2 regions of the Thauera butanivorans genome follow, and region 2 is predicted to be linked to the other one. Evidence: predicted binding sites of a transcription regulator. Region 2 holds the regulator's gene; the other holds the start of a gene.
What was found. Region 2 encodes FliA, which starts transcription of late flagellar genes. Its sites were predicted from a motif close to CTAAAGTTNNNNNNNNNNNNGCCGNTA; they were not measured.
Positions count from the first base shown of each region.

Region 1: a site for FliA is predicted at 2,029-2,055, ahead of ACNQFN_RS17930 (surface-adhesin E family protein). Genes of this name have one in related genera too.

Region 1 is NZ_CP183038.1:3,702,225-3,706,638, reverse strand. Features, by position in the region: gene thiC (phosphomethylpyrimidine synthase ThiC) at 1-858, opposite strand, end outside; gene thiD (bifunctional hydroxymethylpyrimidine kinase/phosphomethylpyrimidine kinase) at 1,016-1,903, opposite strand; TPP riboswitch at 1,896-1,991, opposite strand; gene ACNQFN_RS17930 (surface-adhesin E family protein) at 2,088-3,662, shown strand; gene ACNQFN_RS17925 (protein-L-isoaspartate O-methyltransferase family protein) at 3,826-4,414, shown strand, end outside.
Region 2 is NZ_CP183038.1:3,010,969-3,015,382, reverse strand. Features, by position in the region: gene flhF (flagellar biosynthesis protein FlhF) at 1-1,253, shown strand, start outside; gene ACNQFN_RS14600 (MinD/ParA family ATP-binding protein) at 1,255-2,046, shown strand; gene ACNQFN_RS14595 (RNA polymerase sigma factor FliA) at 2,172-2,933, shown strand; gene ACNQFN_RS14590 (flagellar motor protein) at 2,966-3,706, shown strand; gene motD (flagellar motor protein MotD) at 3,716-4,414, shown strand, end outside.

The DNA of each region.
Region 1 (4,414 bases), 690 kb from region 2:
CCATTCGCGCGTTTCGTGGATGTTCTTGCCGGTCGACAGGTCCATCACGGTGTCGCCGCCCCAGCGGATCGCCCAGGTCATCTTGTCGACTTCCTCGCTGATCGAGGAGCCCAGCGCCGAATTGCCGATGTTGGCGTTGATCTTCACCAGGAAGTTGCGGCCGATGATCATCGGTTCGGTTTCGGGGTGGTTGATGTTGTTGGGGATGATGGCGCGGCCGCGGGCGACTTCGTCGCGGACGAACTCGGGCGTGATCTCGGCGACCAGGCTGGCGCCGAAGCTCTGGCCCGGGTGCTGGCGCAGCAGCATCTCGGCCATGCGCTGGCCCTTGGGGCCGGTGGCGCGCAGCAACTCGATGTAGCGGGCGCGGTTCAGGTTCTCGCGGATGGCGATGTATTCCATCTCGGGGGTGATGATGCCGCGGCGGGCGTAGTGCATCTGGGTGACGTTGGCGCCGGCCTTGGCACGCCGCGGCTTGCGGTGCAGGCCAGGAAAGCGCAGTTCGTCGAGCGCCTCGTCGGCGGCGCGCTGGCGGCCGAATTCGGAGGACAGGTCGGGCAGCACTTCGGTGTCGCCGCGCTCCTCGATCCAGTCCTGGCGCAGCGCGGGCAGGCCGGAGCGGATGTCGATCTTCGCGGCCGGGTCGGTATAGGGGCCGGAACAGTCATAGACGAAGATCGGTGGGTTGGGCTCGGCGCCGAAGGAAGCCGGGGTGTCGCTCTGGGTGATCTCGCGCATCGGCACGCGGATGTCCGGGCGCGAACCTTCGACGTAGATCTTGCGCGAGTTGGGCAGCGGTGCAATGGCGGCTTCGTCGACGTGGGCGGATGAGGCGAGGAATTTTTCCGGGGCGTTCATGATGGGTGTCTCCGTGTTGGGTGTTTGAATCGTGTACTGCAGGATGGAACAGGGAAAACAGGCTGCACCGTCAGCGTGGAATGCGGCGATATGGCGATGCGGCGGGGAGGGCAGCGGGCGCGCTGCGGACCTTCTCGGTGTGGGGCGCCGGAGGCGCTCAGTCCGAGCCGTTCCGTGCGCGCCACAGCGCGTGGAAGTGATGGACCGGTCCATGGCCGCTGCCTGCCGCCAACTGGTCTGCATGCGCGATCGCATTCACCAGCCATTGGCGGGCATGGCGTACCGCGGTTTCGACCGGGCGGAAGCCGCCCGCCGTCTGGGGCAGCAGCGCGGCGATGGCCGAGCTCAGCGTGCAGCCGGTACCGTGGGTGTTGCGGGTGTCGATGCGTCGGGCGGGCAGTTCGACCATGCGGTCGCCGTCGAACAGCAGGTCGGTCAACTCGTCGCCCGGCAGGTGGCCGCCCTTCAGCAGCACCCAGCGTTCGGACGACAGCGGCAGCAGTTCGCGCAGGCGCTCGGCGGCGCGGTACATTTCCTTGACCGATTCCGGGGCGCGCTGCTCGAGCAGCACGCCGGCCTCGGGCAGGTTGGGGGTGATCATGAAAGCCTGCGGGAACAGCGCCTCGCGCATCATCGCGATCGCGCTTTTCGCCAGCAGGCTGTCGCCGCTCTTGGCCACCATGACCGGATCGAGCACGACCCTGGCGGCCTGCCAGTGGGCGAGGCGGTCGGCGACAGCGGCGGTGACTTCGGCGCTGCCGAGCATGCCGATCTTGGTGGCATGCAAGCGGACGTCGGCGAACAGGGTGTCGATCTGCAGGCGCAGGAAATCGGTCGGCGGTACATGCACACCGGTCACGGCCTGCGTATTCTGCGCGGTCAGTGCCGCGACCACGCCGCAGCCGTAGGCGCCGAGCGCGGAGAAGGTCTTGATGTCGGCGAAGACGCCTGCACCGCCGGATGGGTCGATGCCGGCGATCGAGACGACGTTCGGAATGTGGGATGGGCTGCTGGCCGCAGCCGCGGATGATGCAGGTGAGTTCATGATTCCGTTTCCCTACGCCGGTGCGAGCCGGATCAGGTTCCAAGGGTGTATCTCAGCCCATGCGCCACGGGCACCCCCAACGAGAGCGGCAGACGATACTGCATGTGCTTGCGTGTGGCAAGGGTCTCAAGATTTCGGCGGCGAAGTCGTTTAGGATCGTACCGATCCGAATCCGGCTGTTTCGATGAAACCGTTCCGTCTCCTTCTGGTGGCTTTGCTGGCCGCCGTGCCCTTGCAGGACGCACTTGCCGCCGACTGGCAACTGGTGCTGAGCGATCGCAGCCGGCGTGTCGAAATCGATCGCGCCAGCATCTTCTCGTCCGACCGCGGCACCAAGGTGTCGTGGGGCAGAGTGGTCCTGGGCAGGGCGGAGGCGGTGTCTTCCGGTTACGCCACGATCAAGGCGCTGAACCGCTATGACTGCCAGAACCGGACTTTCGCCACCGTCAAGCGTGTCTATCTGGACGTCGACGACAACATCGTGCGCGAGGAGCCGGTTGCGGATGCGAAGCCCCTGCAGGTGACGCCGGGTTCGGTGGATGAACGGATGTGGCGCGAAGTGTGCGGCCCGCCATCCTCCGCCGACATCCGGAAGGTGGCGGGCGAGATCCAGAAGCTGGCCGAGAAGGCCGGGCCGCAGACAGTCGCCGCCAAGTCTGCCGAGCGGCCGCAGCCTGCCGGAGAGGCTGCCCGTCCCGGCCCGATCGAGGCGCGCGACGTTTCGGCGCAGCCGCTCCGTGCGATGGATGCGCAGCCACCGCAGGCGTCGATCGTTCCAGGCTTGCCCAGCATCAAACCGGCCAAGCCTGATCCGCAAGCCGTGGAGCGGGAGGCGCCCCGCGCCCCGGAGTCCGCGCCGCAGCGCCAGGCCGGACGTCCCGTGCCTGCAACTGCCGTGCAGAAAGCGAAGCCGGGCGTTGCGCGCAAAGCGTCCGTGAGCGAGGCAGCTAGGCCGGGTTCCACGCCGCCGGCCCGGCCGTCAGCGGGAACGGGGCAGGCGCTCGCGGCGAAGCCGACGGGCGAGGTGGCAGAGGATGATCCGCTGGAGGCGCTGCTGCAGGCCCGGCGCAGCAAAGCGGTGGGGCCGGGCTGGAGCTACGACGGCGACACCGGCCCCGAAGCCTGGGGGCGGCTGCGGCCCGACTGGCGCATCTGCAGCGAGGGGCGGCGCCAGTCGCCGATCGATCTGCGCGAAGGCCTGGCAGTCGATCTGGCTCCGGTCAAGTTCCATTACCACGCCAGCGGCTTCCGCATCAGCGATACGGGCAACACGCTGCAGGTCGATGTCGGCGGCGGCATGGGCATGGAGGTGCGGGGCGTCCGCTACGAACTCGAGCGCTTCACGCTTCACCGCCCGTCGCAGGAGCGCATCGGCGGCATGGCCTACGACATGGCGATGTACCTCGAACATCGCAGCGCCGGCGGCGACATCGCGATGCTGGCCGTGCAACTGACGGTCGGCACGGAGCCCAACGCGCTGCTGCAGACGCTGTGGAACAACCTGCCGCTCGATCGCGGCCGCGAGTACGTGCCCGATGCGGCCATCGATCTGGCCACCTTCGTGCCGTCCGATCCAGCCCATTTCCTTTACCTGGGCTCGTTGCCGACGCCGCCCTGCACCGAGGACGTGGTGTGGGTGGTGATGAAGACGCCGGTGGAGATGAGTGCCGATCAACTCGCCATCTTCAGCCGCCTTTATGCGCGCAATACGCGGCCGATCCAGCCGACCAACGGCCGCCTGGTGCTCGAGTCGCGTTGAGTTCGCGTGCCTGGCATGTGCGGTTTCGCTTGCCGTGCTTCGTCCGCGATCCATTCCCGTCGTGGGGCATCAACTGCGTTAGAATGACGCGGTTTTGCCACAATGGACGGCGTATCGAATCAGCGTCCGCCAAGAGTCCGCCTATTTTCGCCGGGAGCACTTGATGAACTTCGAAAAAGCACGCTTCAACATGGTCGAGCAGCAGATCCGCCCCTGGGAGGTGCTGGATCAGGACGTGCTCGATCTCCTGATGACGGTCAAGCGCGAGGAATTCGTGCCGGCGGAGGCACGTGCGTTGGCATTCGCCGACGTCGAGATCCCGATCGGCTGTGGCCAGGTGATGCTGAAGCCGGTCATCGAAGGCAAGGTGCTGCAGGCGCTGCAACCGGCGAAGTCCGACTCCGCGCTCGAGATCGGCTCCGGCTCCGGCTTCTTCGCCGCCCTGCTGGCCGCGCGCTGCGAATGGGTGCGGACGATGGAAATCGAGCCCGAACTGGTCAGGCTCGCTTCCGCCAACCTGGCGCGCAATGGCGTCGAGAACGTCATCGTCGCCCAGGGCGACGGCATCGACGGCTGGCCCGAGCGTGCGCCCTACGACGTGATCGTCGTTTCGGGCGGCGTGCAGTATGTGCCGCAGGCGCTGCTGGAGCAGCTCAAGGTCGGTGGCCGCCTGTTCGCCTTCGTCGGCGAGGCCCCGGTGATGAAGGCCCGCCTGATCACCTGCGAAGGTGAAGGGCGCTTCCGCACCGAAG
Region 2 (4,414 bases):
CGGAGAAAACGGCGGCTGCGGCAAGGCCTGCCGCGAAGGCGGCGGCGCCTGAGCCTTTCGTCCAGCCCGGCCCGCGAGCGCTCGCCCCCGAAGCGGCCGAGGACGATTTCCGCGTCAGCCTGTCCGCACTGGCAGCCAATGCGGCCCGGAATGCGGCGCGTCCGGCTCCGGCCGCCCCCCAGCAGCCCGTCATCCGGCCTTTCTCGCCGCCGCGTATCGAGACGGCCGACTTCGCCATGCGCAGCCGGCCTGCGCCGGCTTCGGCTCCTGTGTCCGCGCCGGCCGAGGATTCCGGCAGTGCCCGCGTGCGTGAGCTGCAGGAAACCAATGCCCGGCTGATGGAAGAGCTGTCCGGCATTCGCGGCATGATCGAGCGCCAGCTTGCCGGCTTCGCCTGGGGCGAAACCCAGCGCCAGGCGCCGGGCCGCGCGGCCTTGATGGGCGAACTGCTCGAAGCCGGCTTTTCCGCCGCCACCGCGCGCAAGCTGTCCGCGGCGGTGCCCGAGGAGGCGGGCCGGATCGAGGCGCGCGAGGCGGCGGGCGCATTGCTCGACCGCATGATGCGCGCCCACGCCTCGGACGACGACGTGATCGACCAGGGCGGCGTGTTCGCGCTGGTCGGGCCGACCGGTGTCGGCAAGACCACCACCACGGCCAAGCTCGCCGCGCGCTGCGTGGTGCGCCACGGCGCCAGCCGGCTGGCGATGATCACCACCGATGGCTACCGCATCGGTGCGCAGGAGCAACTGCGCATCTATGGCCGCATCCTGGGCGTGCCGGTATTCTCGGTGCGCGACGCCGCCGATCTGCGCCAGACCCTGGCCGGCCTGCGCAACAAGCATATGGTGCTGATCGACACCATGGGCATGAGCCAGCGCGACCGCATGGTGGCCGAGCAGGCGGCGATGCTGAGCGGCGCCGGCGACGTCCGCCGCCTGCTGCTGCTGAATGCCACCGCGCGCGGCGACACGCTGGACGACGTGGTGCGCGCCTATGCCGGGGACGACCTGGCGGGCTGCATCTTCACCAAGGTGGACGAGGCCGCCTCCCTGGCGCCGGCGCTCGACGTCGCCGTGCGCCACCGGCTCGGGATCCGCTACCTGACCAACGGCCAGCGGGTGCCGGAAGACCTGCACCTGCCCAACCGGGCCTATCTGCTGCATCGCGCGCTGCGCGGGCAGGGGGCCGAATCGCCCTGGCATCTGAACGGTGACGAGACGGGAATGATGCTGGCCGCGGCCGGAGGTGCCTGAGATGATCGACCGACGAGAAGACCAGGCGGCAGGGTTGAGGCGCCTGTTCCGCCGCGTGCCGCCGCAGGTGCTGGCACTTTATGCCTGCGGCCGCCGCCGTGCGCACAACGCGGTGCTGGCTGCGCATCGCATCGCCGGCCACGCCGAGCGGGTGCTGATCCTGGACGAGGCCGAAGGCGAAGCCGGGCTGGGCGAGGTACTGCGCCAGGCGCCCGGGCCGGACCTGCTGCAACTGCTCGACGGCCGCAGCACGCTGGCCGACGTGCTGCAACCCTCGCCTGGCCTGCTCGGCCGCGTGCCGGCGGTGGCTGCCGCACTGGCGCTGCCCCTGCTGGACGATGCGCGCCGCGCCTGCCTGGTCGAGGCGCTGCGCATCCTGCACCGCCATGCCAGCTTCGTGCTGGTGCATGCCGCTGGTGAAACGGCGGCCGAACCCTCCCCCTTCGTCGCTGCCGCGCCGCGCCGCCTGCTGGTGGTGGAGGCGAGCGCGAGCGGGGCCACCGAGGCCTATCGCACGCTCAAGGCATTGGCCGCCGCCGGCGCGGGTTCCGCCCATGTCGCAGTCTGCCGTGCGCGCGACCGTGACGATGCCGCGCGGTTCTTCGCCGGTCTGAATGCACTGGTCCGGCGCCACGTCGGCCTGCCGCTGGAATGGCTGGGCGAAGTCGAGCACGACGACCTGACTGCCACGCTGTCGCGTTTCGATGCTGCCGCGGCGACGCGGGCGGCCAGCGCCGCCTTCATGCGCGACATCGAGGCGGCGGGCCGGGCGAAGTCCGTGCGGAGAGCCTGAACATGGCGGGCGGTGTGATGTATCCCGCTGGTAATGCCTGTGACAGTGCGGGAGAATGCCGGCAATCCACTTCCCGTCCAGGTATGCCGGCCGGATCGCGCCGCAGGAAAATACAGGCCCAATGGATGTACGACGCCCAAGGTAATCTCGACAAGGCCCATCTGGTCGAAGCTTATGCGCCGCTGGTCAAGCGCATCGCCTACCAGCTCATGGCCAGGCTGCCGGCCAGCGTCGAAGTCGACGACCTGATCCAGAACGGCATGATGGGTCTGCTCGATGCCATCGGCCGCTACGAGGACGGCCTCGGCGCACAGTTCGAAACCTATGCCGTGCAGCGCATCCGCGGCGCCATGCTTGACGGCCTGCGCGAAGCGGACTGGCTGCCGCGCAGCCTGCGGCGCGACATGCGGCGCATCGAATCCGCCATCCACATGCTCGAGCAGGAATACGGACGGGCGCCGACCGAAGGCGAACTGGCGGAGTCGCTCGGCGTGCCGCTGGCCGAGTACCAGCACATGCTGCAGGAAGCGCGTGGGTACCAATTGGTGTATTTCGAGGATTTCGGCCAGGATCGGAACGACGATTTCCTCGAACGCCATCTCGCGCAGCAGGATGCCAACCCGCTCGATCTGCTGGAAGATGCCGACATGCGCCGGCGGCTGGTGTCGGCGATCCAGGTGCTGCCCGAGCGCGAGCAACTGGTGATGGCGCTCTACTACGACGAGGAACTGAACCTGCGCGAGATCGGCGCCGTGCTCGGCGTGACCGAGTCGCGGGTCTGCCAGCTCCACAGCCAGGCGGTGGCGCGGCTGCGCTCGTCGGTGTTCGGCGGCGACGCGCCGGCGGCCGCGCGGCGCGGCCGGCCGCCCAAGAAGCAGCAGACCTGACGAGCGCCCGATGACGATACCCGGACTGCGTCATGGATAGGATCAGTGTCTTCGGCCTCGCGCTGGGGCTTGCCGCGATCGTCGGCGGGCAGGTGCTCGAAGGCGGGCACGTATCCTCGCTGCTGCAGCCGACGGCCTTCTTCATCGTCATCGGCGGCACGCTGGGCGCGGTGATGCTGCAGAGTCCGCTGCGCATCTTCGTCGATGGCGTGCGCATGGCGCGCTGGGTGTTCGTGCCACCGGTGACCAATCCGTCGCGCATGATCGACCAGGTCGTCAATTGGGGCCAGATCGCGCGCAAGGACGGCCTGCTGGTGCTCGAGAACCACATCGGCAGCCTGCCGGACCCCTTCATGCGCAAGGGGCTGCAACTGCTGGTCGATGGCGTCGATCCGGTGCGCCTGCGGGAAGTGCTCGAAGTGGAGATCGACGCCTGGGAGGCCCGGATGCGGCAATCGACCAGAATCTGGGAAGCGGCCGGCGGCTATGCGCCGACCATCGGCATCCTCGGCGCGGTGATGGGGCTGATCCACGTCATGGAGAACCTGTCCGATCCTTCGCGGCTGGGCGCGGGCATCGCCGTCGCCTTCGTCGCCACCATCTACGGCGTGGGCTTCGCCAACCTGGTGTTCCTGCCGATCGCCAAAAAGCTGGCGGCGCAGATCGGCGTGCTGGTGACGCAGCGCGAGATGTTCGTCGACGGCATCGTCGGCATCGCCAACGGCGAGAACCCGCGCATCATCGCCAGCCGCATGCAGGGCTACGTGGTCTAGCCGCAGGCCATGGCGCGCAGACGCAGACAGGCGGAAGAACACGACAACCACGAGCGCTGGCTCGTGTCCTACGCCGACTTCATCACGCTGCTGTTCGCCTTCTTCGTCGTGATGTATTCGCTGTCCTCGATCAACGAGGGCAAGTACCGCGTCGTGTCGGACTCGATCGTCCAGGCCTTCCGCAGTCTCAGCATCACCGACAGGGGCGAGCAGTTCATCGTGCCGCCGGTGGCGATGGCGCCGGTCGTCAGGCCGGCGCCGCCGGCGAACGCCGAGCTGCAGGAGGCGGCCGAGGCCCGCCGCAGGCAGACCACCGCGCAGATGCGTGGCATGGCCGAGGAAATCCGCCGCGCGATGGGCGCACTGGCGCAGACCGGCGAAGTCAATGTGTCCGAAGGTGCGTTCGGCATTAGCATCGAGATCAATGCCGCGCTGCTGTTCGCCCCCGGCGACGCCGCGCTGAGTGCGCCCGCGGCTGAGGCCCTGCGCGCGGTGGCGCAGGTGCTGGCGGCCTCGATATTCCCGATCACCATCGAAGGCCATACCGACAGCACGCCGATCGGTTCCTGGCGCTTTCCGTCGAACTGGGAACTGTCGGCAGTGCGTGCTTCGAGTGTGGCGCGCCTGTTTGTCGACAGCGGCGTGCTGCCCGGCCGCCTAAGCGTCGCCGGCTATGCCGACCAGCGCCCGGTGGCGGACAACGCCAGC